Regions from separate parts of the Lacrimispora sp. 38-1 genome, predicted to be linked through region 2. Evidence: a T-box and tRNA genes for the amino acid it is inferred to sense, from the RefSeq annotation. Region 2 holds a T-box; the other holds one or more tRNA genes.
What was found. A T-box is a leader RNA that pairs with one kind of tRNA and senses whether it is charged. The one in region 2 lies ahead of tyrS (tyrosine--tRNA ligase), so its partner is inferred to be a tRNA-Tyr.
Positions count from the first base shown of each region.

Region 1: it has a tRNA-Tyr gene. The T-box ahead of tyrS (tyrosine--tRNA ligase) is inferred to sense a tRNA for this amino acid. The anticodon was not compared.

Region 1 is NZ_JBANEW010000011.1:102,914-119,207, forward strand. It holds gene V7D18_RS03090 (HU family DNA-binding protein) at 1-95, shown strand, start outside; gene V7D18_RS03095 (RNA-binding S4 domain-containing protein) at 99-338, shown strand; gene yabP (sporulation protein YabP) at 429-713, shown strand; gene yabQ (spore cortex biosynthesis protein YabQ) at 731-1,087, shown strand; gene V7D18_RS03110 (septum formation initiator family protein) at 1,105-1,428, shown strand; gene V7D18_RS03115 (SpoIIE family protein phosphatase) at 1,635-3,050, shown strand; gene tilS (tRNA lysidine(34) synthetase TilS) at 3,125-4,501, shown strand; gene hpt (hypoxanthine phosphoribosyltransferase) at 4,494-5,021, shown strand; gene ftsH (ATP-dependent zinc metalloprotease FtsH) at 5,034-6,851, shown strand; gene V7D18_RS03135 (glycoside hydrolase family 13 protein) at 7,219-9,279, shown strand; tRNA gene V7D18_RS03140 (tRNA-Tyr) at 9,372-9,453, shown strand; gene V7D18_RS03145 (HTH domain-containing protein) at 9,618-10,076, shown strand; gene V7D18_RS03150 (IS3 family transposase) at 10,019-10,957, shown strand; gene nox (H2O-forming NADH oxidase) at 11,113-12,447, opposite strand; tRNA gene V7D18_RS03160 (tRNA-Leu) at 12,632-12,717, shown strand; gene V7D18_RS03165 (MarR family winged helix-turn-helix transcriptional regulator) at 12,809-13,240, shown strand; gene V7D18_RS03170 (alpha/beta fold hydrolase) at 13,334-14,164, shown strand; gene V7D18_RS03175 (sensor histidine kinase) at 14,169-15,524, opposite strand; gene V7D18_RS03180 (response regulator transcription factor) at 15,530-16,249, opposite strand.
Region 2 is NZ_JBANEW010000095.1:263,518-279,811, forward strand. It holds gene V7D18_RS25030 (transglutaminase domain-containing protein) at 1-373, shown strand, start outside; gene V7D18_RS25035 (RNA polymerase sigma factor) at 448-1,308, shown strand; gene V7D18_RS25040 (hypothetical protein) at 1,305-1,622, shown strand; gene V7D18_RS25045 (helix-turn-helix domain-containing protein) at 1,632-2,534, opposite strand; gene V7D18_RS25050 (hypothetical protein) at 2,687-2,827, shown strand; gene V7D18_RS25055 (HAD family hydrolase) at 3,028-3,690, shown strand; gene V7D18_RS25060 (alpha/beta hydrolase family protein) at 3,660-4,811, opposite strand; gene V7D18_RS25065 (TetR/AcrR family transcriptional regulator) at 4,953-5,498, shown strand; gene V7D18_RS25070 (PadR family transcriptional regulator) at 5,574-6,158, shown strand; gene V7D18_RS25075 (flavodoxin family protein) at 6,247-7,053, shown strand; gene V7D18_RS25080 (AraC family transcriptional regulator) at 7,050-7,802, opposite strand; gene V7D18_RS25085 (glycoside hydrolase family 5 protein) at 7,940-8,959, shown strand; T-box leader at 9,069-9,321, shown strand; gene tyrS (tyrosine--tRNA ligase) at 9,433-10,644, shown strand; gene rsgA (ribosome small subunit-dependent GTPase A) at 11,055-12,065, shown strand; gene V7D18_RS25100 (GNAT family N-acetyltransferase) at 12,066-13,055, shown strand; gene V7D18_RS25105 (AAA family ATPase) at 13,113-13,970, shown strand; gene V7D18_RS25110 (GNAT family N-acetyltransferase) at 14,010-14,468, shown strand; gene V7D18_RS25115 (YciI family protein) at 14,485-14,763, shown strand; gene V7D18_RS25120 (sigma-70 family RNA polymerase sigma factor) at 14,846-15,733, opposite strand; gene V7D18_RS25125 (50S ribosomal protein L25/general stress protein Ctc) at 15,876-16,294, opposite strand, start outside.

The sequences.
Region 1 (16,294 bases), on a different contig from region 2:
GAAATCCTAAGAGCGGTGAAGTGATGAACATTCCAGCTTCCAAGACTCCAAAGTTCAAAGCAGGTAAGGCATTAAAGGATATGGTGAACGCATAATCCATGAGACTTGATAAGTTTCTGAAAGTTTCCAGAATCATTAAGAGAAGAACCGTAGCAAACGAAGCCTGTGATGCAGGCCGTGTGCTTGTGAATGAAAAACCTGCAAAAGCTTCTTTAAACATTAAGGAAGGCGATGTGATTGAAATACATTTTGGCACCAGTTCAGTTAAGGTAGAGGTTCTTGATGTCGCGGAAACTGTAAAAAAAGATGAGGCAAAAGAGCTTTATCGCTATCTTTAGTCTTACATTTGATTCAAAAGATTAATTTCAGGAATAATGGAGCTCGCCTCCTAATATACTTTAGACAGGTATATTAGGAGGTTTTTCTTTATGGAAGAAAAGATTAGCACACGCCCTCACAGGCTGACAATAGATAATCGTGCTTCCAGTACGATGACGGGAATACGGGATGTAGTATCCTTCGACGAAAACCAGGTGGTACTGGATACTGATATGGGTCTGCTGACTTTAAAGGGAAAGGATCTTCATGTCAGCCGGTTAACACTGGAAAAAGGGGAAGTGGACCTAAACGGCAGCATAGAGAGCCTGATTTATTCCTCTAACGAGGCTTTACGCAGATCAGGGGAATCCCTTCTGTCCAGGCTGTTTAAATAAAATCCAGAGGGAGTCATATGAGCGTTCATATCGTATATGAAGTAAAACTTCTGCTCTACAGCTTTTTTACAGGTGCAGGGCTTATGATGACATATGACCTGCTGCGAATTTTCCGTATTTTTATTCCTCATACTTATGTATTTACGGGAATCGAGGACATGATTTACTGGGTTTATGCCGCACTGGTGACATTTTCCCTGTTGTATGAGCAAAATGACGGAGGATTAAGAGGATATGTCATAGCCGGGATTTTTCTTGGAATGTTTTTATATGACCGGCTGGTCAGCAGGTTTTTTTTAAAATCCTTGAAAAACCTTCAAAAATATCTTAAAATGAAAGTGCATAAGTGGATCCGCCCCAAAGGGCGGCAATAGAAACAACTGGTGATTGTATGAACGAGATGGGAAAGTCAAGAAGAAAAAGAAAAGATAGATGGGGCAACCGAATGACTCTTATTGGGATCACTTTTGTTGTGTTCAGCCTCGCAGTAATTGTCACAATCGAAGGTGCTTCGCTCAAAGAAAAAGAACTGGAATATCAGTTTCGCCTGCAGAATCTTCAGGCGCAGGTGGACAAGGAGCAGAACCGTGCCAAGGAACTGGAGGAATACCGGGTATATGTCCAGACGAAGCAGTATATCGAAGAGGTGGCAAAGCAGAAGCTGGGTCTTGTGAAACCCGATGAGATACTATTGAAGCCGTCGCAGAAGAAGTAGAAAGTCTGCGGGTATCCCTTTATGTCCAAAAAGCGTGGACAATATAGAGGAAACACTCTGCGGGTATCCCTCTATGTCCAAAAAGCGTGGACATTAAAGAGGAAACCTGTCGTACAATTTTAAATTTGAATCAGCTGTTTTGACAAAAATTTCCCTCCTCCCTGTATATAATGGTTTAAAGCATGATACAGGCAGGAGGGATTTTTGTGTTCAGACGTAAGGCGGCACATCACGATATGGCTGATGTGAATGTATATACGGCAAAGAGATTAAACGACATGGCAAATTCGCTTGGAGAACTTGCCAGAGCGTGCACAGATGAGCTGTCCGCAGAACAGGGACTTACAAAGGAAGATGGGATTGCAGCACTTGAGACTGCTGCAGCAATGGTATGCGCAGGCTGCAACAAATGTATCGTATATCCCGGTAAGGAACAGGACAACCAATATTATCTGCAGTATTTAATCCGTGCGTTTGAACAGAAGGGAAGCGTAGATTACGGGGACATGCCCCGTTTTTTTCTGGAAAGCTGTAAAAAAAGGGATGAGTATCTGGCTCACTTAAACAGGGGGCTTGGGCGGGCGACCATGAACCTTGCATGGAAGAACCGGTTTCTGGAAAGCAGGGATGCAATTATTGTCCAGTTTAAAGAGCTGGCGGTGATATTAGAGGAGTTTTCCCATCAGGTGGAGCATGCCACTGACATCACTCCGGACTGGGAGGACGAGATCAAACGGGCATTCCGTAAAAACCACATTGTGATAGAGAAAATGCTGCTTCTGGAATATGAAAATCAGCAGAGAGAAGCCTATCTTACCATGAGGACATTAAACGGGCGATGCGTCACAGTCAGGGAAGCGGCGGAGATTCTTGAGGATGCCATGGAGGAAGGGGAGTGGACAGTTGCCCCTGACGGAAGAACTTTAGTTACCAGGTCAGCAGATACCATTCGTTTTGTTGAAAAAGGGGATTATCAGATTATTTATGGTGCTGCAAAGGCCATTAAAAGCGGTGAAGAGATTTCCGGAGACAACTATACATTTGGACAGGTTCAGCCCGGACAGGCAATTATGAGTCTGTCTGACGGCATGGGAAGCGGAAAAATTGCGGAGGAAGAGAGCAGGCAGGTAATCGAACTGACACAGAGACTGCTGGAGGCAGGTTTCTCCACACGGGCTGCCTTAAAAATGGTGAATACCGTACTTCTTCTTACCGGAATATCCCAGCATCCGGCAACGCTGGATTTATGCTGCATTGATTTAAAAACCGGAATCATGGAAGCCATGAAGCTGGGAGCGGCAGCCACCTATGTCCGCAGTGAAAGAGGAGTGGAGCGCTTAGAGGCGGGTGAAGTTCCCATGGGAATATTAAGTCCGGTAGAGCCGGTGCTTTTATCCAAAAAGCTTTGGGATGATAACCGGATTATAATGGTGAGCGACGGGGTATTAGATGCACTGCCTGCAGATGACAAGGAGCTGATGCTGCAGGAATTCATTGCAGGAATGCCAATTAAGAATCCACAGGACATGGCAGACCGGATTCTTTTGTTTGCCAGATCATTTACAGAAAATGCAGCCGATGATATGACAGTGCTGACAGCCGGGATATGGAAACGAAAATAATAATTGCAACAGACATGATTTGCGGGTATATTTATGATAGAGAGGGGAGAAAATCAACTAAGGAAGGTGGTTGAATGTACAAAACGATTTTGGATTATGTCAGACGGAACCAGCTGTTTGACCGGGGAGACCGCGTGATCGTGGCGTTATCCGGAGGAGCCGATTCTGTCTGTCTTCTTGTAGTCTTAAACGAAATGAAGCAGGAATTTGATCTGACTTTAAAAGCGGTGCATGTTCATCATGGCTTAAGAGGAGAAGAAGCGGACAGAGACAGTAACTATGCCGGGGAACTCTCAGAAAAACTGGGAGTGCCCTTTTCCTGTGCTTATGTAGATGCTGCAGGCTATGCAAAAGAGCATGGAATGTCTGTGGAGGAAGCAGGAAGGCATTTAAGATATGAGATTTTTGAAGAAGAAAGGCAGCGGTTTAAGGGAACAAAGATTGCAGTAGCTCATCATGGTGATGACCAGGCAGAGACCATACTATATAATCTGTTCAGGGGAACCGGATTAAAAGGACTGGGCGGAATGCGCCCTTTAAGAGGGAATATTGTGCGCCCTCTTTTATGTGTGGGGAGAGAGGATATTCTTGCATATCTCAGCGAAAAAGGGATATCTTATTGTGAGGATTCCACCAACAGCGGAATCGAATATGCCAGAAACAGGATCAGAAGAGTGATTCTTCCCCAGGTAAAAGAGCAGTTAAATGCAAGGGCAGGAGAGAACATTATCCATGCGGGGATAATGGCAGCTAAAGCAGATGCTTACCTGGAAAAACAGGCAGGCAGCCTTTTAAAGAAACTCGGAGTATGGAAAAAAGACGAATCCGGGTCCGTTTTTCAGTGCGGAATTGGTACTGAAATACTACTGGCAGAGGATGACATAATAAGGACTTATGTAATCCGGCAGATGATTAACACCGTCAATCAGTCCATGAAAGATATTACCATGATTCATGTGGAAAGCGCGGCAGCGCTTCTTTTTGGTCCTGCAGGCAGGCAGATCGACCTTCCCGGAGGACTGATTGCAGTCAGAACCGGGAAGGAAATGTGGATAAAAAAGAAAAATGTCGAAGATCTGGTGGAAAACCACCTGGATGTTTGTCTCCCAAATGTGGATTTTTCTGTTTTTTCCTACAAAAAAGGCATGGAAATTCCCAAAAACGGGTATACGAAATGGTTTGATTATGATAAAATCAAATGTGCACTTTCTGTGAGGTATCGGGAAACCGGAGATTACATGACACTGGCCGGAGGCGGAAGAAAGACTTTAAAGTCCTATCTGATCGATGCCAAGGTTCCCAGAGAAGAACGTGGAAAAATTCCTCTTGTTGCGGAAGGTTCCCATGTCCTATGGGTAATCGGATACCGGATCAGTGAATACTATAAGATAACAGATGATACCCATACAGTAATACAAATGCAGCTAGACGGAGGAAAAGTTAATGGATGACAAGATACGTGTGATGTTATCAGAGGAAGAGATAGCAACAAGAATTAAGGAAGTAGCGGAAGAAATCAGCAGGGACTATGAGGGAAAACCTCTTCACCTGATTTGCATTTTAAAGGGAGGCGTTTTCTTTACCTGTGAGCTGGCAAAGCGGATCAGTCTGCCGTTAACCATGGACTTCATGTCTGTTTCCAGCTATGGATCCGGAACCGTATCAAGCGGAATTGTGAAAATCATCAAGGATTTGGATGACCCGATTGAAGGCAAGGATGTATTGATTGTGGAGGATATCATTGATTCCGGCAATACTCTTTCTTACTTAATTGAGGTGCTGAAGCAGAGAAATCCAAACAGTGTTCAGTTATGTACCCTGCTTGATAAGCCGGAACGCCGTGTGAAGAAACAGGTTGAAGTGAAGTATACCTGCTTTACCGTGCCGGATGAATTTATCATCGGTTATGGTCTTGACTACGATCAGATATACAGGAATTTGCCATATATTGGAGTGATAGAACAGCAATAAGGAGGCAGCATGTTGAAACAACAGCAACCATTTAAAGGCTTGGGATTCCTGCTCCTTCTGGCTATTATGCTTTTATTTGCCAGCAGACTGCCCCAAAAGAGCGGAATCATTACAAACCAGGAACTTATGCAGGCGATTGACAATGGGACCATAACCTCAGCGACAGTCAGACAGAACGATCCGCCCCCAACAGGCAGAATCGAGATGACTATGTCTGACGGTTCATTAAAACAGGCCAATGTATCCAATGTGATTGAGATTCAGGACCTTCTGGACCGGAATGGAATTACCTATACGGTGGATGCAGTCCAGAAAGAGAATCTTTTTCTCGTCATTACCCTTCCCATTATTTTAACAGCAGTAGCCCTGGTTTTTCTGTTTATGTTAATGAATGCCAGAGCCGGTGCCGGCAGTGCCAATGCCAAGATGATGAATTTTGGGAGGAGCCGCGCTCATCTTGCCAAAGATGCCAATAAAATAAACTTCAGCAAGGTAGCCGGACTTGAAGAGGAAAAAGAGGAGCTGGAGGAAGTCGTGGACTTCTTAAAGAATCCTTCCAAATATACCGGTGTGGGAGCCCGCATTCCAAAGGGCATTCTTCTGGTGGGACCTCCCGGAACAGGAAAGACACTTCTTGCAAAGGCAGTAGCCGGAGAAGCGGGCGTTCCGTTTTTCTCGATTTCCGGTTCGGATTTCGTAGAGATGTTTGTCGGTGTGGGCGCTTCCCGTGTGAGAGATTTGTTTGAAGAGGGCAAAAAGCATGCTCCCTGTATTATTTTCATTGATGAGATCGACGCGGTCGCAAGACGAAGAGGTACCGGAATGGGCGGCGGCCATGATGAGAGGGAACAGACATTAAACCAGCTTCTCGTTGAGATGGACGGTTTTGGAATCAATGAAGGAATCATTGTAATGGCAGCAACCAACCGTGTGGATATTCTGGACCCGGCCATTTTAAGACCAGGACGCTTCGACCGTAAAGTCAGCGTAGGGAGACCAGATGTAAAGGGAAGAGAAGAAATCTTAGTAGTACATTCCAAGGAAAAACCTCTTGCAGAAGATGTGGATTTAAGAAGAATTGCTCAGACCACAGCCGGTTTTACAGGGGCTGATTTAGAGAACCTGATGAATGAAGCCGCTATTTATGCAGCAAGGCACAGCAAGAAGTATATTAATCAGTCTGACATTGATAAAGCCTTTGTAAAGGTGGGAATTGGTGCGGAAAAGAAAAGCAAGGTTATTACGGAAAAAGAGAAGAAGATCACAGCCTACCACGAAGCAGGGCATGCAATCCTGTTCCATCTGCTTCCTGATGAAGGGCCGGTTCATACCATATCCATTATTCCTACAGGAGTCAGTGCCGCCGGATATACCATGCCTCTTCCGGAAAGTGATCATATGTTTAACACAAAAGGCAAGATGCTGCAGGATATTATGGTAGATCTGGGCGGACGGATTGCAGAAGAGATTATTTTCGGTGACATTACCACGGGTGCTTCCCAGGATATCAAGCAGGCAACAGCTCTTGCCAGAGCCATGGTAACCCAGTACGGTATGTCTGATCAGGTGGGAATGATCAATTATGATAATGATGGTGATGAGGTATTCATCGGAAGAGATCTGGCTCATACAAAGAATTATGGAGGCCAGGTTGCCAATACCATCGACAATGAAGTGAAGCGGATTATTGATGAATGTTATATAAAGGCCAAGGAAATCATTTTAAAACATGAAGATGTCCTTCATGCCTGCTGTAAACTGCTTATGGAAAAAGAAAAGATAGGCCAGAAAGAATTTGAAAGCCTGTTTCCTGCTGAAGCAGAAGTCTGATATATTAGCTTTGATTTGTAATGAAAGCGCAGAGATCCGGTAAAATATCTAAGTTTTTGCCCGTGTATCTGCGCTTTTTTGTTGCCTGTGGGTGACCGGAGAAAAAATGCATAAAAAAACAGTTATAAAAAAATGATGTTTGTGCACACTTATTTTCTCAGGCGTGGTATATTAATAAACGTAAACCCCCCCAATACATTATATAGTTTTTGCTACACCCCATAAGAAACGAAATACCTTCTCCGAAAAACGGTCAGCTACCCCGCTGACCGTTTTTTATGCGCAATTTAGAAAAGGCGGGGTTGTATATTTGAATTCAATCAGATAAAATAGTAATAGAGTAGATGTGAAAGGAAATGAAGAACATATGTGCTTCCAGACAGAGGCGTTAAATAAAGATGCATTATTCACCGATGAAACTGACAGCTTCCGGTTTCCTTCGGAGCCTGAAGAAGGGGACGAAGTAGTTCTTCTTTTCCGGACAGCAGCAAATAATGCGGACGTTGTAAGCTACATCGAGGCTGGCAGTTCTTCCGGGGCTGCCATGATTAAAACAGATACGGACAATTTGTTTGATTATTATGAATACAGGATTAAGACGGGAAGCAGCCCAATAAAGTATTGCTTCTCAGTAAGAAAGGGAGATGAGCTCTGTTATTACAGCCGTCTGGGCCCTGTCGGGCAGTATCCGGACGCAGGATGGTTTACCATTGTGCCGGGATTTTCTACGCCCAACTGGGCAAAGGGTGCCGTTATGTATCAGATTTTCGTGGACCGTTTTTGTAACGGAGATCACTCCAATGATGTGGTTAATGATGAATATCTGTACATAGGCCGAAGAGTTATGGCAGTGAATGACTGGGAAAAATACCCGGATCAGTTTGATGTGGGCAGTTTCTATGGCGGAGATTTACAAGGGGTTTGGGATAAACTTGACTACCTTGAAAATCTGGGCGTAGAAGTGATTTATTTAAATCCCATATTTGTATCACCGTCAAATCACAAGTACGATTGCCAGGATTATGATTATATAGATCCTCATTACGGCGTAATAGTAAAAGACGGCGGAGAGAACTTGACAGCGGAGGCTTCCGATAACCATGGGGCTACCAGATATATGATCCGAACAACTGATCAGGAGAATTTAAAAGCCAGCAATGAGTTTTTTGCCAGATTCGTGGAGGAAATCCACAAGCGTGGTATGAAGGTGATTCTTGACGGAGTATTCAATCACTGCGGTTCCTTCCACAAATGGCTTGACGGAGAACGGATTTATGAATTATCAGGAAAGTATGAGCCGGGAGCATTTGAATCAGAGAACAGTCCTTACCAGTCATTTTTTAAATTTTTTGATGCAGAGTGGCCGTACAACGATTCTTACGATGGCTGGTGGGGGCATGCCACTTTACCAAAACTTAATTATGAGGGTTCTGAGACTCTTTGCCGGTATATCCTTGATATTGCCGCCAAGTGGGTTTCCAAGCCTTATAACGCCGATGGCTGGCGGCTTGATGTGGCCGCGGATTTAGGTCACAGCAGCCAGTTTAACCACAAGTTCTGGAAGGATTTCAGAAAGGCAGTAAAGGCAGCTAATCCCAATGCCATCGTACTTGCGGAGCATTATGGAGATCCATCTGCCTGGCTGCAGGGCGATGAATGGGATACAGTCATGAATTATGACGCATTCATGGAACCCGTATCCTGGTTTTTAACCGGTATGGAAAAGCATAGTGATGAGAAAAATCTAAGGCTTTTCGGGGACGGTGAGACCTTTTTTCGTTCCATGAATTACCATATGAGCCGGATGATGACGGGATCACTTTTAACAGCTATGAACCAGCTTTCAAACCATGATCATTCCCGGTTTCTTACAAGAACCAGTATGAAGACAGGCCGTACTTCAACAGAGGGACCATTAGCGGCCTCAGACGGGATCAGCTATGGCATATTCCGGGAAGGTGTAATGATCCAGATGACATGGCCCGGAGCTCCCGCCATTTATTATGGGGATGAGGCAGGAGTCTGCGGCTGGACGGATCCGGATAATCGAAGAACTTATCCATGGGGAAATGAGAATCTGGAGCTGATTGAGTTTCACAGATATATGACTGAGCTGCACCGGACCATTCCGGCACTGCGCCTTGGTTCATTAAAGCCACTTCTGGCAGGGGATCATCTGATTGCATACGGTCGTTTTATAAATGACAGTATCTGTGCAGTTGCAGTCAGCAACCATACCGCAGAGCAGGATATTTTAATTCCGGTCTGGCAGCTGGGCATGAAGGATGGAGAGACCATGTCCCGGGTTATGCTGACTTATGAGAGCGGCTATAACGTAGGTAAGATTTCTTTTACAGTTGAACAGGGCAGCGTGAGAGTATTAATGCCTCCGTTGAGTTCTGTTTTACTGGTGGACGACAGGGAGTAAACGTTGTACAATTTTTTGATGTAATTTTTTAAAAATGCCTTGATTTTTTTGATTCTCTGTGATAAAATAACACTCGCTTGCTAATAAAGCATGGGTGGATTCCCGAGTGGCCAAAGGGGGCAGACTGTAAATCTGTTATCGACGATTTCGAAGGTTCGAATCCTTCTCCACCCATTTCAGTAACGGAAGTGATGTAAGAAAAAGGCGGTGTGTTCCAGTAAAATGGACCCTATAAGATAGACAGTTAAAAAAAGCGAAAATTGCTTATATTTTAACTTACCCTACCTTGTAGGGTCTATTTTTGTTATACTCATAGCATAAATTAAGGAGCGTACTTTATGGGGAAAAATTATTTTACAGAGAAACAACAGGAACAGCTTCGTAATAATCCATATATTGAACGCGTTTCTGAGAAAGCAATTACATATACAACTGAGTTTAGAGAAAAATTTGCCACAGAATATGAGGCTGGGAGATTGCCTTCTTCTATTTTACGCGTTATGGGGATTGACCCACAACTGCTTGGTAAACGTAGAATCGATACAATTACAAGACGCATAAAGAAATTCAGTCTTCGAGCAGAAGGGTTTGAAGACACACGTAAAAATAATTCGGGACGCCCTTCAACTAAACAATTATCTGAACAGGAACGTATTGCACATCTAGAACATCAAGTAAAATATTTAAAACAGGAAAATGAGTTTTTAAAAAAAATCAATTTTATAGACAAAAAAGCCGAATGGGCAGAAAAACGGAAGCAACACCAGAAGAAAAATTCAGACTCATTCAAGAAATGATTTCACGGGATAATAATGAACTAAACATCAGCTGGCTCTGTGAATCGGCATGGGTATCCAGAAGTGGTTATTATAACTGGTTAAATTCTAAGGATAAACAAAATGAAAAAGAGGCTAGAGATAAAGCTGATTTTGATTTGATTCTTAAAGCATATCTGTATCGTGGTTATGATAAAGGAAGGCGCAGTATCTACATGCGCTTGCTTCATATGGGAGTACGTATGAATCAAAAGAAAATCAGTCGTTTAATGAAGAAATTCAACTTGTTTTGCCCTATACGTAAAGCTAATCCATATCGAAGAATGGCAAAAGCTTTAAAAACAGATGCTGTATCTGATAATCTTGTACAACGCGAGTTTTCAGAACATGGTGCAGGAAAAATCCTTCTCACCGATATTACATATCTATTTTACAACCATGGATGTAAAGCATATTTATCTGTAATAAAGGATGCCTATACGAAACAGGTATTGGCCTATGTTCTTAGCGAATCCCTTGAAGTTGATTTTGTACTCGATACAATAAATATGTTAATCAAAAATCATAAAAAAGCCCTTCGGACCGATGCAATATTGCACTCAGATCAAGGCTGCCATTATACAAGTATTTCATTCAGACAGCTACTGAAAGATAAAGAACTAAGACAGTCAATGTCCAGACGTGGTAACTGCTGGGATAATGCTCCACAGGAATCTTTTTTCGGACATATGAAAGACGAAATTCATCTTGCCGGATGTACTACTTATGAAGAACTTTGTACAGAAATCAATGATTACATGGATTATTACAACAATGAACGTTATCAATGGGAACTGGCAAAGCTTTCTCCTAACCAATATGCAGAATATTTGAGAACAGGTTATTATCCTATAGAGGTATAGCAAAAGCGTCACAACTACAATTACTAGCTGTGACGCTTTATCATACTCTTTTTTTTAAATGTCCTTGACATGGGGACCACTTTACAGCGAACACACCGCCTTTTTCCATTTAATATTTGTTTTTATGTCTATCCCTGACCAGAGACTAAGGAAGTTTACTCTGCCTGAAGAGCTGCCATGGTAAAGTAATTATATGGTTTATTAAAATGCGGAAGGAAAAAGATATCTGTCAGTTTCAATCGGTCAATAGTCACCTGTTCCTGAATAGCAAGAGAGAACATGTGGATCGCCATGGAAATATCATATTCGGAACACATCTGGGCGCCTAAGATGATTCGCGTCTTTTTATCATATACAATCCGGATCTTAACATTGTAATTATCATGCTCTATAAATGCTGGCTTCTGAGTATCTTCATAATCGGCAGCAGCTGCATCATAACCAAGCTTTTTGGCTTTTTCCAGAGTAATACCGGTAGATACCATCTTAAGATTCCAGATGCAGATACCATTGGATCCCTGAACACCGATTGATTTAAGCGGAGTGCCGCATGCGTTGTGAGCTGCTACAATACCGGAACGGACTGCATTGGTGGCCAGAGCGATATAATTGGTATCCTGAATGGAATTATCGAATACAGTAGCGCAGTCTCCGATGGCATAAACATCAGGTATACTTGTTTCCTGATGCCTGTTAACCAGATAGGCCCCGTTCTTAAACAGTTTAAGGGTTTCTTTTCCCAGCTGGCTGTTAGGTTTAAACCCAATTCCAAGCACTACCATGTCTGCTGCATATTCATTTTTATCCGTTACGACTTTTTCCACTTTTTGGCTGCCTTTAAGACTGGTTACTGTCTCTTCATAAGCCAGCTTAATTCCATGGCTCTCTAAATTTTTAGACATAATATCTGTAAATTCACGGTCATAATAGCCGGACAGACAGGTACTCATGTTGTCGATCAGAGTGACCTTCTTGCCGATCCGGTTAAATGCCTCTGCCAGCTCCACACCGATATATCCGGCACCAACTACCACAACATTGCGGATCATGGATTCGTGAAGCTTATCGATGACTTCCTTGGCATTTTGATATAATTTAACGAATTGAACATTGGCAAGATCTGTGCCTTCAATGTTAGGTGAAATGGGAAGAGATCCGGATGCAATAATCAGCTTGTCATAAGGCTGCTGATAGCTCTGTCCGTCTTTTCCTGTTGCGAATACCAGCTTTTTCTCAAAATCAACATGATATACGATGGTTTCTAAATATACCTTCGCTCCTTTTTGTTCAAAAATTTCTTTGCTGCAGTAAAAAAGTCCGTCTGGTGATGTGATCTGGTTGCCGATCCATAAAGCCATACCGCAGCCTAAAAAACTGATATTATTATTTGAATCAAATATAATTACTTCTTTGTCTTTATAATTGTCTAAGATTGTGTTAATTGCGGCAGTACCTGCATGATTTGCTCCGATTACTACGATACGTTCCATAAAATACCCTCCTTCAGTGGATTTTTTTTAATTATAACATATTGTTAAAATAAAAACAATAACTATTATCGATATATTTTATATTTTTTTCAACACTAAATTCAGTCGAAAATGGTTGACAAGAATGGTGTCTTTTTGTATAATCGATATGTTGTTCAGTGCTAAGGCATTGGCGGCATTTGTTGCCGGCGTGGCGGAACTGGCAGACGCACAGGACTTAAAATCCTGCGGGACTTACCTCCCGTACCGGTTCGATTCCGGTCGCCGGCATAGAAAGAGGGCTGTTGTACTTTTGGGTACAGCAGCTTTTTTAATTAATTTTTTGCTTGACAATGATTTTATATAAAACTATTATATAACTATGAGAGAACAAGATATTATTTCAGTATTATCCAAAATCAGGACACAGGCTAATAAATTTATTATTAAAAAGATGGAAGATTACGGAATTTATGAACTGGCACCATCCCATGGAGATATCATTTTCACATTACTCAAGATGGAAAAGATCACAATGAAGGATCTGGCAGATTCGATTAAAAAAGACAAATCCACAGTAACCGTACTAGTGGAGAAGCTGGTCCGGCTTGGGTATATAAAAAAAGAACGGGATGCTTCAGACAACAGGATCACCTACCTTTCCCTTACACAAAAGGGAGCGGATTTAAAACCCATGTTTGAGGATATTTCAAAGAATTTGTTTGATACCGTCTATCAGAATATCCCAAAAGAGGAACGGGAAGCCTTAATGCAGACTCTGGATAAAATAAACCAGAATTTTAATAATAGTTAAAAAGAATATGGTTTTAGCAGAATTATTTGCAAAGAATCATATTTTTATATTATAATAGTTTTATATAAAACTAATTTAAAAGGAGAAAGAAACATGGGAAAAATTTTTAGGGAAACAGCCAGTTTAAGCAATGTGGATTTATTTTACTACGATACGAAGGAAGAAAAACCAGTGATAATCTGTCTGCATGGAATGTATGGCAGAGCGGAGACGTGGAGCGATTTTATCAGTCATTACGCAGATAAATACAGAGTGATTGCACCGGATTTAAGAGGACATGGACGAAGCAGTAAGCCAGATGGGTATTACACGTTTGATGAAATGGGAGAAGATGTTGTGGAACTGATGGACAGGCTTGGAATAAAACAGGCAATTCTAGTGGGACATTCCATGGGGGGAGGTATAGCGGGTTATGTTGCTTCAAGATATTCTGATATAATCCAGGCAGCAGCTATTCTTGACAAAACAGCAAAAGGACCTAAAAGACATATCCCGGTTCTGTCAAGTCAGGTAAATGAATTCGATGCCTTTACAAAAGAATGGAATGAGGTTTTTGACACGAGAAAAGAAGCTTTGGAGTGTATAAAGAGGGCATCGGGCTCTGAACTGGAAACAGAGTATTTCGTCAACAGTTTATATGAGGATGAAACCGGATATCACTTTTTATTTTCAAAGCAGGCATTGGCAGCATACAGGGCAAATGAATATGATTGGATGGATCTGCTTCCTCAAATATCCTGCAAAACTCTTCTTATAAAGTCTGCAGGAGAAGGTTCGGTAACAAAGCAGGATTTTTTGGATATGGAAGCCTGCTTAAAGGATTCCATTGTTTATATCATGAGCAATACAAATCATAATGTACATTTGGCAGAAAAAGAAGAGTTTTATCAGATATTTGACCAGTTTCTAGGTAACATTGATTAATTTATTACTTACCGCCCGGCAGAGTAAGAATAACACGGCACCCGCCGCCTGTAAGGTTGGAAAAAGAAGCTGTGCCGCCGTGAACACTCATGATCTGCCGGACTATGGTGAGTCCAAGCCCGTGATTATCAAGTTCCATTGGCTCCAATGGCTGGTTAAGCCGTTTCAGGGTCTGTACGGGAAAACCAGTCCCATTATCTGTAACAGACAGGAGAGTGGTTTCAGAACTCTTTGACAGCTGGATTTTAATATCACAGCCGTCTGGGTTATGCCCCATGCTGTTTAGGATTAAATTGGTAATGGCCCGTCTGATTAGCTGGCTGTCGCCGGTTAAGATCATGTACTGTGCATCCTCGTCTATGGAAATACTTAAAGTATATTTGTCTGAAATGCTGCTGTTTAAAAGATCAGCTGCAATACTGCGGATTAAGGGAGCGAGGTTAAATTCTTCTCTTCGTATGGGCTGCATGTCATATTCCAGCTTGGAAGCCAGGTTTAGATCGTTGATTAATGCTTTGATTTTCTGACACTGGCTGCGGATAATGACAGCAAGTTCCTGCTGATCTCTGGTGAGGGTTTTGTCTTCCTCCATCTGACCGGCATATCCCATTATTACTGAGAGAGGTGTGCGAATGTCGTGGGATATCCCCGCAATCCATGTTGTGCGTGCATTATCCCGTTTATTTAATGCTGCCTCCTGGCGGATCAGTTGTGATGAAGCATGGTTGATGCCCGAAGCCAGATCTCCCAGAATACCCTGAGCCGGCATTGATACCGGTTTCATCTGTGCTAAATTTTCAATCCCGATGGTCAGTTTTTTTAAGGAGAGAAACAGCCGAAGACCAGAGAGCAGGGCAAGTATTACAGCAGTGACAAGATTCAAAATTAAGAACATCGGTATCCAGAACCGGGAGTTGTCCATTGTTTTCATGGGAAGCTCTATACCAATCTTCCACATGCTGTTTTTCGGATTTCCAATTACAAAAAGCCCGCCCATGTGCTGCCAGACCTTTACGGGATAATCTTTTAAATACCAGCGGGATAATCCTGCCACATCAGTAAGCGTATAGGACAGGGGCACATCCGATGGGAGATTTCGGCTCCATATGACAGCGCCTTTCTCATCTATCAGCATAGCCCATAGATGATTCTGATCCAGTTCTGCGGCAATAGGATCAGAAAGTGAATACTCTCCATCAGATACCGCAAGTCCTTCCGCCATCTGATTGACCGTATAGTTTTTTCCGTATTCCCTGACTGACTGAAACAGCCATACAGCCAGAGCAGTGAAATTAATGATAAGCAGGAGAATTGCTGCGGCTGCGGCTGAAATTACATATCTGCTTAAGATTTTTATCATGCTTTTCAAGGTAATGTCACCCCCGTCAGTTTATAGCCCAGTCCCCGGACTGTTATCAGAAATTCAGGGTCGGAAGGTTCCGGCTCTATTTTTTCGCGTAATCGGCGGATGTGGACCATCAGTGTGTTCTCGTATCCATAGAGAGGGTCTCCCCATGCTGCAAGGCAGAGGCTGTCTCCGGTTACTATCTTTTCTCTGTTATCATACAGCTTTTCAAGGAGTGCATACTCCTTGGCTGTGAGCGTAAAGGTCCCTTTAGCAGATGCGATTGTGCCGCTGTTAAAATCTATCTTTGTTTTTCCCAGATGAAAGACAGGTTTTTCCTTCCGGTTTAAAACTGCCGGGAAATAGGTGCGGTTTAACACGGCATGAAGGCGCAGGATCAGTTCTCTTGGCAGAAATGGTTTCGTAATGTAATCATCTGCACCAAGTCCCAGTCCTAAAAGGCGGTTCTCATCTTCGTCTCTGGCAGAAAGAAATAGAACAGGAGCTGCTGATAAGGAACGGAATTCCCTCATCAGGGTAAATCCGTCACCGTCTGGCAGGGAAACGTCCAGTATTACACCATCCGGTTTTTCTGAAGTAAACAGTAGCCGTGCCTGGCTGCAGTTTTCTGCAAAAGTGATCTTTTTAAAACCGCTTTGCTTTAATATATTGCCGACCATTCTGCGAAGCTCCGGTTCGTCATCCACAAGGAGGAGTCTGCAGTCAAAAATATCGTTCATGGCGTTTGGTCCTTTCCTTCTGTTTTGTTACCATTATAACCGAAA
Region 2 (16,294 bases):
CCTTGATGATAAGAATATCTTTAAGGATCATGAGACTGTGATATACAAAGTTCCGGAGTGCGGCGATGGCAATCATTTCTTCTATAAAGAGAAGAAACTTTCATTCACCAGATTGGAAGATATAGCAAAACGCTGCCAGCAGGCAATCAAAAAAGGAAAGGTCTTAACCTTTCATTGGAGGGGAGGATATCTCACCAGGGCGGTCATGGAGGAATTACTGGAAATTATTGCAGGAGCGGGCAGGGAGAAAGGCAGACACAGTCAAATTTCTATAAACTGGCCTCAGGCAATTATTCGCGTGAAATTCATTGAAGAGCAGGTGGAAGATTCCATTAAGATGGAAGACGCTTATGAAGAAGAGAATGAAAGTTAATAAAAATATTTTGTCACAACTGCCAAGTTCTGGCTGTCTAATTATAGACACATAAAATTAAGGAGGAACAAGTCATGCAAAGCGAAATATTTCTTTTATTTGACAGGGCAGTGGAAGGGGATAAGGAGGCCCTTGAAGGACTGATTCTAAGCGTACAGGATATGATTTATAACCTGTCTCTTCGAATGCTGGGAATGCCTTGTGATGCAGAGGATGCGACGCAGGAAATTATTATTAAGGTTATTACTCAGCTCTCTGCATTTCGGAAAGAGAGTGCATTTTCCACATGGGTGTATCGCATCGCAGCCAACTATTTAATTAATTACAAAAAGTCTATGTTTGCACAGCATCAGCTCAGCTTTGAGTTTTACGGGCTGGATATTGATAATGGGTTCATTCATAACACGAATCAATTAACGCAAAACGTGGACGAGAATCTTCTGGCTGAAGAGTTAAAACATTCCTGTACCAATGTTATGCTTCAGTGCCTTGACCCGGAAAGCCGTCTGATCTATGTTCTTGGTGTTATGTTTAAGGTGGACAGTAAGATTTGCGGTGAAATTCTGGAAATTTCACCGGAAGCATACCGCCAGCGCCTGTCACGCATTCGAAAACAGGTTGGAGAGTTTTTAAGTGAATATTGTGGTTTGTCTCAGACAGGCAAATGTAATTGTAAGAAGCGGGTGGGATATGCCATACATACGAGAAGGTTAGATCCCCAGAATTTAGAGTATAGTAATATGTCCAGAGCTGATGAAAATACGATTTTAAATTTCACTCAGGCAATGGAAGAAATGGACCAGATGTCATTTGTTTTTGCACAGCTTCCAAAATACCGTTCACCAGATGTGATCCATAAATTTATTAAAGATCTTCTGGATACCTATGCAATGAGAGTTATTGCCGGAAATGCAGGGGAGGAAATAACCGTATGAAGGAATTTTTATTAACGTTACTAATTGGTATAGCGGCAGGTGTTGTTGATGTGATGCCAATGATAAAAATGAAGCTTGATAAATATTCGATTGCTTCTGCATTTGTATTTTATCTGATTCTTCCATTTATCATATTTAATATTAAATTAAATGGAATTGCATGGTGGTTAAAAGGCGGAATGGTTGGATTGGGTTTAGCATTACCAGTTATCATTCTTGCGGCCAGGGAAGATAAAAAATCAACAGTGCCGATGACCGTCATGTCAGCTGTATTGGGAACAGTGATTAATACCGCAGGTCATTATTTAATTTAAAATGGTGTTTTAGAGCCGGTTTTCCTGTATTGCAGCGCGGTACTCCGTAGGGGTGGCACCTACCAATGCCCTGAACTGTTTCGTGAAATAGCTGGGGCTGGAAAAACCACAGTCAAAAGCGATTTCTGTTATGGGGGCATCTGTGGTTGAAAGCTGTTCTGCAGCTCTAAAAAGACGCCTCCGCTGAATATACTCCATCGGGCTGTAATGCAGATACCGGCTAAAGATACGCTGACATTCTCTGGTACAGATATTTGCCGTATCTGCAATTTCTTTAACCGTCATTACACTTCTTAAATTTCCGTCAATCCATTCTAACATTTGCTTCAAACGGGATTCCTGCAGAGTTGGCATTCTGCGGGAGGGCATGGTCTGATGCTTTTCCTTTGTGTACAGCAATATTTTTGACAGCGCTTCCCGAACTTCAAATTCATATCCGTATTTCTCCTCTTTACAGGCAGTAAAGGCTGCTTCAAACTGCTGAAAAAATGCTTCATCTCCTGCCTCTTTTTGAAATTTCAGAAAATCCGGTCCTGCATCCAATAAGGGGCGGACATACATTGTGTCAAAGACACTTCCAGGGGTACCTCCTATGATGCCAGAATCAAATACAAAGGAATGATAGGTACAGGGGGAAGGTACAGCTGCGGCAAAAGAATGCAGTACTCCGGTGTTAATAAAGTACCCTTCCCCCGCTTCCGCGTGATATATATTATCTCCGATCTGAATTAGCACGCTGCCCTGCAATAAAAGAAAGACTTCTAATTCCCGGTGCCAGTGGGAAGGGATACAATCAGCAATATATTGGTGGATATCCCCTTTATTTGCATACATATTAAAAAGCTGTAAGCCTTGTTCCTGCAATTCCTTCCTGTGACAATCTGTTGAAACAAAAGTTCTGTTCCGTATCATAAAATACCCCTCTTTTGTCGCTTTTTTTATAGTATATGACGTTTCTGTGAAAGCAGCAATGGGATTTTACGCTTATAATAAAAATAAAATATACAGATAGAATCGTGGATTTCGGGTGCTGCATCTGTAAATGATAAAAAGGGAGGATTTTCATGCAGTCGGATTACAAAAGTCGCGTTCTTGATATGACAAAGGGCAGTCTGCTTCAGGCTGTTGGCAACAGCTTTACTCCGCTATGCGAAGCGCTTTACTGGGGATGGGGCGTCCGGTTTTGCCGCTTTTATGCAGTGTGATCGAACTGATAGGAAAAGTCTGGTTTTCGCTTTGGGCTGTACCTGTCTGGGGGTACATAGCCGTGTGTGTCTGCGAACCTGTCTTATGGGTGATCTGTGCTCTGGTTATTTTGACAGCTCCGATTGTTTATCGCAGAGAATTTGCTTAAGACAGCCTCCGCTTTGGTTATCATTTATTTAAAAAGAGAAAGGGAAAGATTATGATAAAAGCAGTTATTTTTGATTTGGACGGATTGATCATTGATAGTGAAGTCATTTCATATCAATTATATCAGGAGCTATTAAATAAATATGGGTATTCCTTTACCATAGAGGACTATGCGCAAAATTACAGCGGAAAAACAGAATTAGGAAATATGGAAGCGATTGTAAAGAATTATCAGCTGCCTGTTTCTATACAGGAAGGATTAGATTTTACTTTGTCAAGGGAGAAAGAGTATTTCATAAAAGGAGTTTCATTAAAATCTGGTGTCAGAGAGCTGTTGGATTATTTAAAGAAAAATAAATATAAAATTGCTTTGGCTTCCTCCAGTACCAGAGAGAGAGCTTTGTATGCTTTGATACAACATGGAATTGAAAGTTATTTTGATGAAATGGTATTTGGTACGGAAGTAGAAAAAGGTAAACCAAATCCGGATATATTTCTGAAAGCATGTGAAAAAGTAAAAATTCATCCTGAAAACTGTCTTGTCCTGGAAGATAGCGAGGCTGGAATACAGGCTTCTTATTCTGCCGGTATTCCTGTGATCTGCGTGCCTGATATGAAAAAGCCTGCGATAAAATTTCAAAAGATGACAGAGTTAATTCTGCCATCTTTACTGGAAGTGATATTTTATTTAGATAAGAAAGCTGTAACCGTATGATTCATCCAATGCAGTATTTCGTCAACCGCTAACTGATAATTTCCGGTCTGGCAGTGCTGTTCCCCTCCCTCTGCCTCTGTAAACATCCTTGTGGAAAGACTTTTTGCATGTTTGATTTTATCTGACAGGCGGTAAAACTGGTCATTGGGGATATAATGGTCCTTTTCACCGGCAAGCAGCAGTACATGGCAGGTAAGCTTATCACATACATCCTGGGGCAGGGAGTGTTTTAATAATTCTCTGTAAAAATCATAGGGCGTTTTCGTTCCTGTTATGTACATTCCCTGCATCATCGCCCAATCGGCAATCAGGCTTTTTTTTCTGAGAAATCGAAGAATCAGGTTTGCTGTTCGCTTTTTCCGGTGCATTACAAAATATCTTACCATATATTTGAGCATAGAGGGGAATATGTTAGTCATGCAGAGAAAACCATTTTCAAGAACATCAAAAGCAGCCACTGCGTTAATTCTTGGTTCAAAAGCCGCGGCTCTGACCGCCAGATATCCGCCCCAGGAGATGCCAATCATAGTACAGGATTTTACATTATAATAATCCAGTACACAGGAAGTCGGTTTTTCCCAGTCCGCCATGAATTTCAGCCCGTTTTTTAATGTTTTCCCCTGCCCTCCGCCTTCAAACAGTATTACGGTGAAGCCATTGTTTGTATAGTCAATGATGGCAGGAACAAATTCTTCAATAAAGGAATCGTAACCACCACATACTAATAAAATACTTTTTTCATTTTCGCTTTTAAAACAGATACTATGCATGTATGAATTCATAAAGGGTATTTCGTGTATTGAATAGTTTAGTTTCATTTGCCTGAATGCCAGATGAAAATATTTATAGGATTCTTCATACATATGATTTTTCTGAGGGTGATCTTCATTTAGAAAAAATTCAGCCATTCTGTAGGCATAAGCTGTACGCAAATACTGGGTAGTATTCCTGTAGTAATCAGCCAGATCCGACCACACGTTATACCATGTTGCCAGGTCTCTGATGCCCCGCGTTTTTTCAATGATTTTCTCTGCATCGCCAGCAGCATCGCCGTAAGCTAATACCCGGTTAATCTGAAAATCAAGCTGCTGAATTCCTGTTATATTCTTTATATAAGCCATTTCTTATTCCTCCTTTTTCTAATATGTTACAATTGACGCATATTACGAAACTTATTATAATGATCCGGTATGGACTTTACAATGGTATTGATTATTGTGTTACAGATTCATGGGAATCGTGACAGATTAGGGGAAAATAAAATGAATAAAATGAATTACAGAATTGCGCTGCAATCGAGAAAGATGTTGATGGATGGTTTAATTAAGCTTATGGAGACATATGATTTTTCTATGATTACCGTGACTCAGATTTGTCAGGAAGCGGGATTGTCGCGCAGAACTTTCTATCGATTATATAATACCAGGGAAGATGTTTTAGATGAATATATGAGTATGCTGGCAGAGGATTTTATTCATATGGTGGCCCACGTATCTCCTCATCACTATACTGAAGTTGCTGCTATTTATTTTGAATTCTGGAAACAGCATGGAAATTTTTTAAATCTGCTTAAAAAGAATAAAATGCTTGAAATAATTTACCGTTTATCAGGGGAAATAGCACCGGTTATCTTTCAAAAAGTGAAGCCTGATATGAAACTCGATGACTTGACACTTTCCTATTCTTTATCCTATAGTCTTGGAGGTTTAAATGGAATGCTGATCAGATGGGTGGAAGAGGGTATGAGGCTGTCATCGGAGCAGATAAAGTCAATTCTGGAGGGCACACTTCAAATTGCCGTGATTTAATTGGCAGATAAAAGACTTGATATTATCCAACGTTGGATATATAATTGATTTAACTTTACTGGTGAGGTGCTTTCGATGGTACAATTATTTATTCTTTTCTTTTTTAGTGTTAAGTCTGCACATGGCTATGAAATTCAAAGGTTTATTAGTCTGAACCGTATGTCTGAATGGAATAATATAAAATCCGGTTCGATCTACTATGCAATTAAAAAATTGGAAAAAGACGGCTACATCCGCATGATTGATAAACCGGAAGAAGGAGAAAAGAAAAAGCAGATATATGAAATAACGGAAAGAGGCAGAGACATACTTAAGAAACTGGCATTTAATGAGATGAGTAAACCTTTGCAGGGAGCAGCATCGGAAAAATTTCTTCTGTATCCCATTATTGCCAGCCTGCAAAAGGAAGAAATAATACAAGGTGTGGAAAAACATATCAGTGATTTAGAAGAGCAGAAGATTCGGATTAATGATTGGAGAAAAGAGAAGGAACAAAAAGCCTGTTCAATGGAAGTTATAACATTAGATTATATGATAACAACTGTAGACAGTCAGATAATCTGGCATAAAATGATGTTAGAAAATCTGGACAATATCATTCAGGATACAAATAAGATTGTAAAGCTGATTAAAGAAACAGATTTTATGAAATATGAATGATAAGTAATTAACCATGCACCAAAATGATAGATCGTTTTGGTGTAAAAAAATATGAATATATCCAATGTTGGATAGTAAGGAGTAAAATATGAATGTTTTGGTTATTTCGGGAAGTCCGAGAAAAAAAGACAGTTACCTCATATGCATGGAGATCAGAAATGAATTAAAGAAGTACGATTCTGAAATTGACTTTGAGTATTTACAATTGAGTGAGTCTTATATTGAGGAATGTAAGGGCTGTGGTATCTGTTTTCAAAAAAGTGAATTATTATGTCCCTGCAGAGAGGATGAGATTGGAATGATAAAAGAAAAGATGAAGAAAGCAGATGCAGTCATTATATCCAGCCCCGTTTATGCATATCAGGTTACTGGGCAGTTGAAAAAGTTTATTGATCGTTTGTCTTATCTATTTCACAGACAGGAACTATGCCAAAAACCTGTACTTATAGTGGTAACGACAGATGGCGGGGGGAGTAAACAGGTCTGCAGGTATTTGAAAATGACGGTATCCGGCTGGGCAATGGACCTGGTTGGTGATGTACAGATAATTTCACCGATGTATTTTGAAAACAGGGAACCAAAAGGGGTTTTCAAGTATAATAAGCGTACCTTTGAGAAAGGACAGAAGAAAATTAGAACCTTATCAAAAAAATTATATGAGAAAATGAGTCAACGCAATAAAAAAGCACCTACATATTATGATATAGTTCTATTTAACTGCCTGCGAAGTAAAATATATACATCAGATGCAGACCGTATGTATTGGAAAGAGAAGGGCTGGATTGATGCCCCTTACTTTTATGATGTGGATTTAAATCCGATAAAACGTGTTTTTGGAATGATAATGAAGCGGCTCATTGATACACTTGGGAAAAAAATATCTTCCAGAAGTTAGTCCACTCCTCCCATCTCTGTATTACGAAAGTTGAGATTTCGATATTTCAAAGGTGTCATGCCTGTTTTCTTATGGAAAATTTCTGTAAAATAGCTCTGATTTGGAAAAGCTAAAACAGAGGAGATTTCTGAAGGTGTATAGTCGGAATAAATCAGCATATTCCGGGCTGTCTCGATTTTCTTATCCTGAATATACTGGCTGACTGTCATACCGGCTTCTTTCTTAAAAAGACGGGATAAATAGGAAGGATTTAAATCTACAAGAGACGCAAGTGTCTCTATGGTGATCCGGGTATGCAGGTTGTCCAGGATGTAGTCAATGCATGCTGAAATATGCCTGGATGTAACTTTGTTTTTCCGCAGATTCTTCATACGTTTCGCATAGTCCAGGCACATGACAGGATGAAGCGCGGCAATATCCTCCCGTTTCGTACAGCCGTCAGCTTTTAGAATATAGAAATCACTGAGACCATAGGCGGTTGACAGTTCCATTCCTCCCTCCATACAATATCTGGCGACCATAGCGGCAGTAATAGCAAAATGGTATTTTATATTTTGAAGGGAATTGACAGAAAGAGTGCCAAGTCCTTTTTTGGATAAAAGAGACTCCTGGCAGAGCTCCTTTACTTTTGCGGTGTTGCCCGATTTTATTACTGAATAGAATTCCTGCTCAGGGGTATAAGGTGCCCGGATAAGATTGTTTTCTCTTCTCACAAATTCCTGAAAAGCAAGTTCCTTTTTAATATTCATTGTTGAGATCCTCTTTATGCGGTTATTTTCTTTTGATATTATATCATGAAAACAATATAAAAGAAAAGAAAACGATATCTTTTGCCAGTAATATCAGATAGTATAAAGCTATCAGAAAGGAAAGGCAGTGAGGCAGTATGAAACTGAAAAGAGGGCTTAATTTAGGGGGATATTTATCTCAGTGTACTCACAATATGCATCATTACAGTACATTTATCGGGAAATCGGATATTGAACAGATAGCAGCATGGGGGTTTGATCATATCCGGTTACCCATTGATTACGAGGTTTTGGAAGATAAGGAAGGCAATCGTATAGAAGAAGGGTATGAACTTGTCCGTTCTGTATGTGACTGCTGCAACGATAACAGACTGGATGTAATTCTTGATCTGCATAAGGCATATGGCTACGATTTTAATGATGCCGGAAACAGGCAGAAGAATGACTTGTTTCATAATCCATATTTGCAGGACCGTTTTGTCAGCCTGTGGAACAGCATTGCGGCAGAGTTTAAAAATCGTGATAACGTCTCCTTCGAATTGCTGAATGAGGTTGTAGAAAAGGAAAATGCATTGCTTTGGAATGATCTGATCGACAAAACGGTATCAGCAATACGGAAAATTGATTCATGTGTACCCATTATTTATGGAGGAATTCAGTGGAATAGTGCAAGTACATTAAAATTACTAAAAATACCAGAAGATAAGAATATTATCTTTACCTTTCACTTTTATGAGCCGCTTCTGTTTACCCATCAAAAGGCGCACTGGGTCAGACAGATGGACCCCCACAAGGATATTTTTTATCCCGAAAGTATGGATTATTACCGGTCACAGTCTGCCGTACTGGGAGAGCAGGGAGAGGCTGTCTTAAATTCAACGGCTGAAACTATGGGGAAACAATTCTTAGAGGAGATGGTAAAAGAAGCGGTTCTGGCAGCGGAGAAGGCAGGTACTCAGCTGTACTGCGGAGAATTCGGAGTGATTGATCAGGCACCGGTTTTGGATACGCTGGGGTGGTTTCGTGATGTACATGCTATATTTGAAAAATATCAGATCGGATGTTCCATATGGACTTATAAAGAGATGGATTTTGGACTGACTGGGAAACATTATGAGGAAATCAGGGAAGATCTGATTCAATTATGGACGAAATAACGCAAAATTATTTCTCAATCCTGGTCTTGACGAATCAAAAAAAGCATGATAATATTTGTTCAATTAAATATTTGCATTACAAAGAATTATAAAATAATTCGGAGTATAAGAAAAGGCTATGAAAAGAAAGAGTAGCATTTTCAATTCCAAACAGAAAGATGCCGGTTGATGAGAGGCTCATGGATAGAAAGTGTGAATACATCTTGGAGCTGCGCACCGAACCGATTTAAGAAGTAGGCTGCGACGGAGAGCACACCGTAATCAGGTGCAAGGGTATCGCCAGGGCCGTACCCGATGAGGTAGACAATGTGAGTTGTCTATAAACTTAAGGTGGTAACACGAGAGTAACTCTCGTCCTTTTGGAAACATGAGGACGGGAGTTTTTTTATTTGATTTAACTCAGCTCTTTGTTTTCTGGATTTCTTATAGAGCATGCAAATATTAATAATAATATTACAAGGAGAGTTTGAGTTATGTTAACACCAAAAGAACAGATGCGTATGATCTGCAAAGGGGTTCACCAGTGTGTGAATGAAGAGGAGCTGCTTGTCAGACTGGAAAAATCTTATAAGCAGGAAGAACCATTGATCATTAAGTTAGGACTTGATCCATCCGCACCGGATATTCATCTGGGGCACGCTGTAGTTTTAAGAAAGATCAGGCAGATGCAGGAGCTGGGACATCAGGCAGTTATTATCATCGGGGACTTTACAGGGAAAATAGGGGATCCGACGGGGAAATCAAAAGGCAGAGTGGCATTAACTAATGAGAAAGTGAAGGAAAATGCACTGACTTATTGTGAACAAATATTTAAAATACTGGATAAAGAGAAAACAATGGTAAGATTTAACAGTGAGTGGCTTTCAAAGCTGAATTTTGAAGATGTCATCAAACTGGCTGCGACGTCAACGGTTGCGAGAATGCTGGAACGGGATGATTTTCAAAACCGTTATAAGAATGGTGTTCCTATCGGTATCCATGAATTTTTTTACCCACTCATGCAGGCTTATGATTCTGTGGAAATAAAAGCAGATATTGAATTAGGAGGGACAGATCAGACCTTTAACATTCTGATGGCGCGCACATTACAGAAATCAATGGGGATCGAACAGCAAATTGCTTTATTTATGCCAATTCTGGAAGGACTGGATGGTGTGGAGAAAATGAGCAAAAGCTTAGGAAACTATATCGGGGTAAGTGAGCCGGCAGAAGTTATGTTTAAGAAGGTGATGGAAGTACCGGATGATTTGATAATCAGATATTATGAGCTGGCAACAGATGAACATCCGGATGAAATTGACAGGGTAAAAACGGAATTATCAAATGGAGCCAATCCGCGGGATATTAAGTTCCAATTAGCAAAAATTATTACAGGGCTTTACCACGAGGAGGAAGAGGTGCAAAGTGCCATTTCTTACTATGATATGGCGTTCAGTAAAAAAGCAATTCCAGATAATATCCCCATATTGCTTTTGGATCTGGAGAAAGATACGGTAAATGACAGTATTCCCGGTCTGATTGAACTGGGATATATTAAAAGCAAAAGTGAATTTATCCGACTGATCAGACAAGGTGGAATTCAGATCAATGGTGAGAAAATGAATGAAGATGAAATAAACAATGTCCTGTTTAACGGAGATGTCATGAAGATTGGCAAAAAAAGATTTGTAAAAATTAATAAGTAATTTTATAAGCAGACCTCCCGCCAGATTTTTGCGGGAGGTTTGAAAGTATAGATTGACGTTGCTGAAAAAATGTGCTATCTTATTTGTAATTGGAAGTGTTATTACCAAAATAACCCATTAGCGGACCTGAAAGGAGAATGTGATATGTCAGATGTATTATTTGTAAAAGAGGTAATGAATGAATAACTGAATATTGGGCATATGACAATTATGTTTAATATGCCGCCTGTAGACTCTTATATATCGCTTAACTCTGTTAAACACACGATAAGATGTGTTTTTTTTGTGCCTTTTTTTGGAAAGCCAACCGCAGTGACAGCCATAAGGGCTATTACCGCGGCATTTTTATGCCCTTTTTTAACCGTTGGCAATTTCATATGCCAACGAAAAACTGGAAGAGAGGTTGCTTTTTGAAAGAAAGAATGAAAGGTTTTATAACCGCGGTTCACAGGGAACGTTATGAAGTAAAAGTAAATGGGGAAGATTTGTATGCCAGATTAAAAGCGGGAATATATTTTATCGATCAATGCGAGGAAGAATTCCCAACCATTGGTGACAATGTGGAATTGGAGTATAACCCCCTGGGTGACTGTCTGATTATAAAGACACTGGAACGGAAATCTGCATTTTCCAGGAAAGATCCGGATGTGGGAATGGGGGAGCAGATTATCGCAGCAAATTTTGATTACGTGTTTATTTTAATGTCTCTGAACTATGATTTTAATTTAAAACGACTGGAGCGTTATTTGACCGCCTCGTGGCAAAGCGGTGGGCAGCCGGTTATTGTCCTCACAAAAGCAGACATTGCAGAAGAAACGGAAGAAAAACTGGAACTTGTAAAACAGATTGCTATGGGTACGGATATCTGCATGGTCAGTGCAGTGACAGGTGAAGGCATGGAGCAGCTAAAGCACTATCTGGAGCCTGATAAGACTACTGTATTCCTGGGATCATCTGGAGTGGGGAAGTCCACATTCACCAATTATCTGCTGGGAAGAGAGCTTATGAAAACTGGAGAAATCAGAGAAGATGATTCAAAAGGACATCATACAACTACCCACCGTCAGCTGTTTGTATTGGATAATGGGTCCAGGATTATTGATACACCGGGGATGAGGGAACTGGGAATGTGGATTGTGGACGACGGCATGGATTTCAGCTTTTCTGACATCAATGATTTAATTATGCAGTGCAGATTCAGTAACTGTACCCATAACGGGGAACCGGGGTGTGCAGTTGCTCAGGCAATGGAAGACGGTACATTGACAGAGAAAAGGTGGAAAAACTACCGGAAGATCCAAAAGGAGTCTAAGTTTCAGGCGGCAAAAGAAAGCAGGCAGCAGGCTGTTGTAAAAAAGAAGAGTAACAAAAAAAGGCAGGAGCATTATTCAAAAATGAATGAAACAGGGGGAGAATGGTAAATGAAGATTGTTAAGGCAGAAGAAGTACATGTGGAAGAAGCGCTGAAGTTAGCAACAGATGAATACAAAAGTGAGTGCAGGCAGATAAAACAATTGCCGGAGATTGACGTTACAAACCAGCTTAGAGAGTTGATTACCGGTTTATTCCGGAATAACTATGGAGTCGTTGCAATGATCGAGGGGGAAATGGCTGGATATCTTGCATTTACAGAACCCATCGAGGGATTCTTCGGAATATGCAGGGGCGCCTGTTCTCCGTTGGGCGGAAGTGCCTTTTCCGGTAATGACAGAGGAAAACTCTGCTCAAAGCTGCTGTCAGCAGCAATGGAACAATTGATGAAAGAAGCCCAGGTTACCAGTTTTGCTCTTAGCCGGTATGCTAATGATCCCTTCGTAGACCGGTCACTGGTATTAAATGGTTTCGGAATCCGGTGCAGCGATGCGGTTATGAGTTTGAATGAGTTTAAAATAAGAGAAACATCTCAGGATGATATTACTTTTACAGAGCTTATTGATGACGAAAAGAGACGTATTCTTGATTTAAGATATGGATTAGTAAAGCATTTGCTGGATTCACCGGTTTTCTATCCGACTGATATCCGCCAATATATGATGCGGTTTCCCGGAGAAAAAACGCGCGTATTTGCAGCATTAAAGGAGGATGAAGTGATTGGCTTTTTGGCAATACAGGATGAAGGAGAGAATTTTATCAGTGAAACTAATTCGATGATAAACATCTGCGGTGCATTTGTGAAAGAAGAATATCGGGGTAAGCATGTGGCGGATGATATGCTGTCTTATGTCTGCGATGTGTGTAAGAGGGAAGGGTTTCAATATCTTGGTGTGGATTGTGAGACCTTAAATCCTACTGCACTCCGCTTTTGGGGGAAATATTTTAAAAACTACACTTACAGTTATCACCGGAGGATTGATGAACGGGTCATCGGATATGAAGCATATTTGAAAAAAGAGTGGATATCTCATATTTAAAATAGTACAATAGTGGATAAAGCAGGCAGATAAAGCAGAAACAGGGGGAGTTTTATAATGATTTATTTATCACAATTTTCTTTTCCTGATATAGAAGTGGAATATAGCTTCACAATGGGAGAGAAACGAACTTGCTATGATACCTTTTATCCATTTCAGATTTTGTCAAAGAATCATTTGACAAGGCTGGATTTTGAGCCGGTTACGATTTTATATGGGGGCAATGGGTCGGGTAAGACAACCGCTTTAAATGTGATTGCAGAGAAGCTTTGCCTTACCCGTGAAGCCCTTTATAACCGGTCCAATTTTTTCAGAGACTACACGGATCTGTGTTCTTATGAAGTGGAAGAGCCGGTTACAAGAGACAGCCGGATTATAACCAGTGACGATGTCTTTGATTTCATGCTTAATATCAGGTCTTTGAATGAGGGGATCCATCAAAAGCGGGAAGAACTGTTTGATGAATACTTAGATTCAAAGTATTCCAGTTTTCAGATGAGATCTTTGGATGACTATGATCAGCTAAAGAAGGTTAACATGTCCCGCAGTAGTACCCAGTCCCGATACATCAGAAAGAACCTGATGGGGAACGTAAGGGAACACTCCAATGGGGAGAGCGCATATCTGTTTTTTTGTGAAAAGATTAAGGAAAATGGATTGTATTTACTGGACGAGCCGGAGAACAGTTTATCGCCGGGTCGGCAGCAGGAATTATTGAAATTTTTAGAAGATTCTGCACGGTTCTTTCATTGCCAGTTTGTTATAGCAACTCATTCCCCGTTTCTGCTGTCTATGAAGGGGGCAAAAATTTACGATATGGATGAGGATCCGGTTGATATAAAAAATTGGACAGAGCTTTCCAATGTGCAGGCTTATTATCAATTTTTTAAAAAGTATGAAAAAGAGTTTCAATAAGTGACAAATCACATGAAAAATATATTGGAGAGGATAGTTATGAATATATCATATAGGAAAGCACAAAAAGAAGATGCTGATTTATTAATTCAGATTTATAATGCAGCATTCTACGACGATTACATCAGGTATGGAGAATGTCCCGCTTACGGAAGGACCAGGGAACGTATGGAGGAATCCCTGAAAAAGTATCCTAAGGATATTATTTACTATGATGATATTGCTGTTGGTGTCATATCCGTAGAAGATAAGGGAAACGGAGAATATTATCTTGGCTGTCTTTGTATTATTCCTCCATACCAGGGAAAGGGGCTTGGTACTCAGGCAATTGATTATTTGCTGGGCAGTCATCCGGACTGGAATAAGATTACCTTAATTACACCGATAGATAAAGAAGAAAATGTTAGTTTCTATACAAAAAAATGCGGATTTAAAATTGATGGAAGTCAGATTGATGGAAACGTCCGGCTTGCACACTTTGTTATGGAGCGGACATAAAAAAGGAGATGGAACCATGTATGTTTATTTAATGAAAAACGAAAAACCTCTCAATGAAGAACTTATTAAGAGGCACGTAGAGCATTTGAAAAATCTGAAAAGCCAGGGGAAACTTGTACTTTGCGGACCGTTCACCGACTATCCGGGAGGAATGGTTGTTTTCCTGGCTAAGAATATGGAAGAAGCCACTGATATTGCGAAGGCAGATCCGTTTATTTCATCAGGGTGCAAGACATTCGAGATCAGAACATTGGAGCATGCAAATGAGGAAAATAATTATCTTTTAGAAGTATAAAAAGAGATGAAAAAATCAGGCAGACAGCATATTTTGCTGCCTGCTATTTCTGGCATCTGCAGTAGTGTGAATTTTACGCGGTTTACATAAAATCAATCAGAAATTTTCTGCGGTTTGGAGAGCGTAGTGTGCGTAAGGCCCGTGCTTCAATCTGCCTTATTCGTTCTCTGGTCACACCGATATGATTTCCCACTTCTTCCAGAGTATGGGGCATATATCCATTTAGACCAAATCTCATATTCATGACCATTTGCTCTCTCGGTTTTAACGATAACAATTGTTTATTAATTTCTTCTTTAAGCATAACATCGACCACACTTTCTTCAGGAGATAATATGGTTTTGTCTTCAATAAAATCACTTAAAAAGCTTGCATTATCGTCACCTATGGGAGTATCCAGTGAAATTGTTGATGCAGAATCTACCATAATCCGTTCTATTCTTTCCACAGAGAATCCTGTGATATCCGATACGTCCTGAGTTGTAAAGGAGTCCTGTTCCTGGTTCAGCTGACGCAGGGTACTATTTAACATGTTTACATCTTCTCTGTAATGAACTGGTAATCGGATTGTGCGGTCCTGCTCTGCAATTCCCCGGGTGACGGCCTGGCGAATCCACCATGTAGCGTAGGTGGAGAAACGGTATCCCAGTGTATAATCATACCGCTCAACAGCTTTCATGAGGCCAATATTTCCTTCCTGAATGAGGTCAAGCAGGGTTAGCGACTGAACATATGATTCATGCTTTTTTGCAATACTGACCACAAGCCTGAGATTCGAACAAATGAGTCTGTTTTTTGCTTTCTTGTTGCCTTGGGCGGAGAGCTGTGCAAGCTGGTATTCTTCCTCCTGGGTTAGTAAAGGTGCTTCCCCTGCCTGTAATAAATACATTTTTATGGGATCGTCTATATTTAAATCAAGTTGTTTTTCTAAAACCGCTGCATCCACATTCTGCTGTTTCATTTCTGACATTTGGTCCTCCTGTATTCATGATAGTTCCTGTACGTATCCGCTGCCTGCACCTCTTTTAATAAATAAAACACAGAGCCTCTCATGTCTTATTGCAATTTGACAATCAAGGCTCTTTTTGGAAGCACCCTTATTTTATGTATCGTTATTCAGCCGGCTGCTCCGCATCCGGTGCAGCCGCATATCTCTTTTCTGTAATTCTTAAAACAATGCTGTCTGTTTCTACCTGCAGATCAATGCGGTCACTTAAGAATTCGGGAATATCCCCCACTGTTATGATTGTTCCAACAGGCTTTCCCTCCAAATCTACAGTAACAGTATCAATCATATCTTCCGGCAAAGAAGCATATGGGATTTCCATCAGCATCTTATCCAGTACCCCGGTAACAAATTCGGCATTTTCTAAAATGACGTGTGCCAGGCTGTTTACCTTTGTCTTTGGGTCCAATGCCTGGAAATCAATATACTCAATTTTACTATCTGCGAAACATCTGCGGCTGTCCTTAATTTGTGTTATGATTGTCTGATCCTCTAATTTAAGCTGAATCTTGCTCCCCAGCCGTA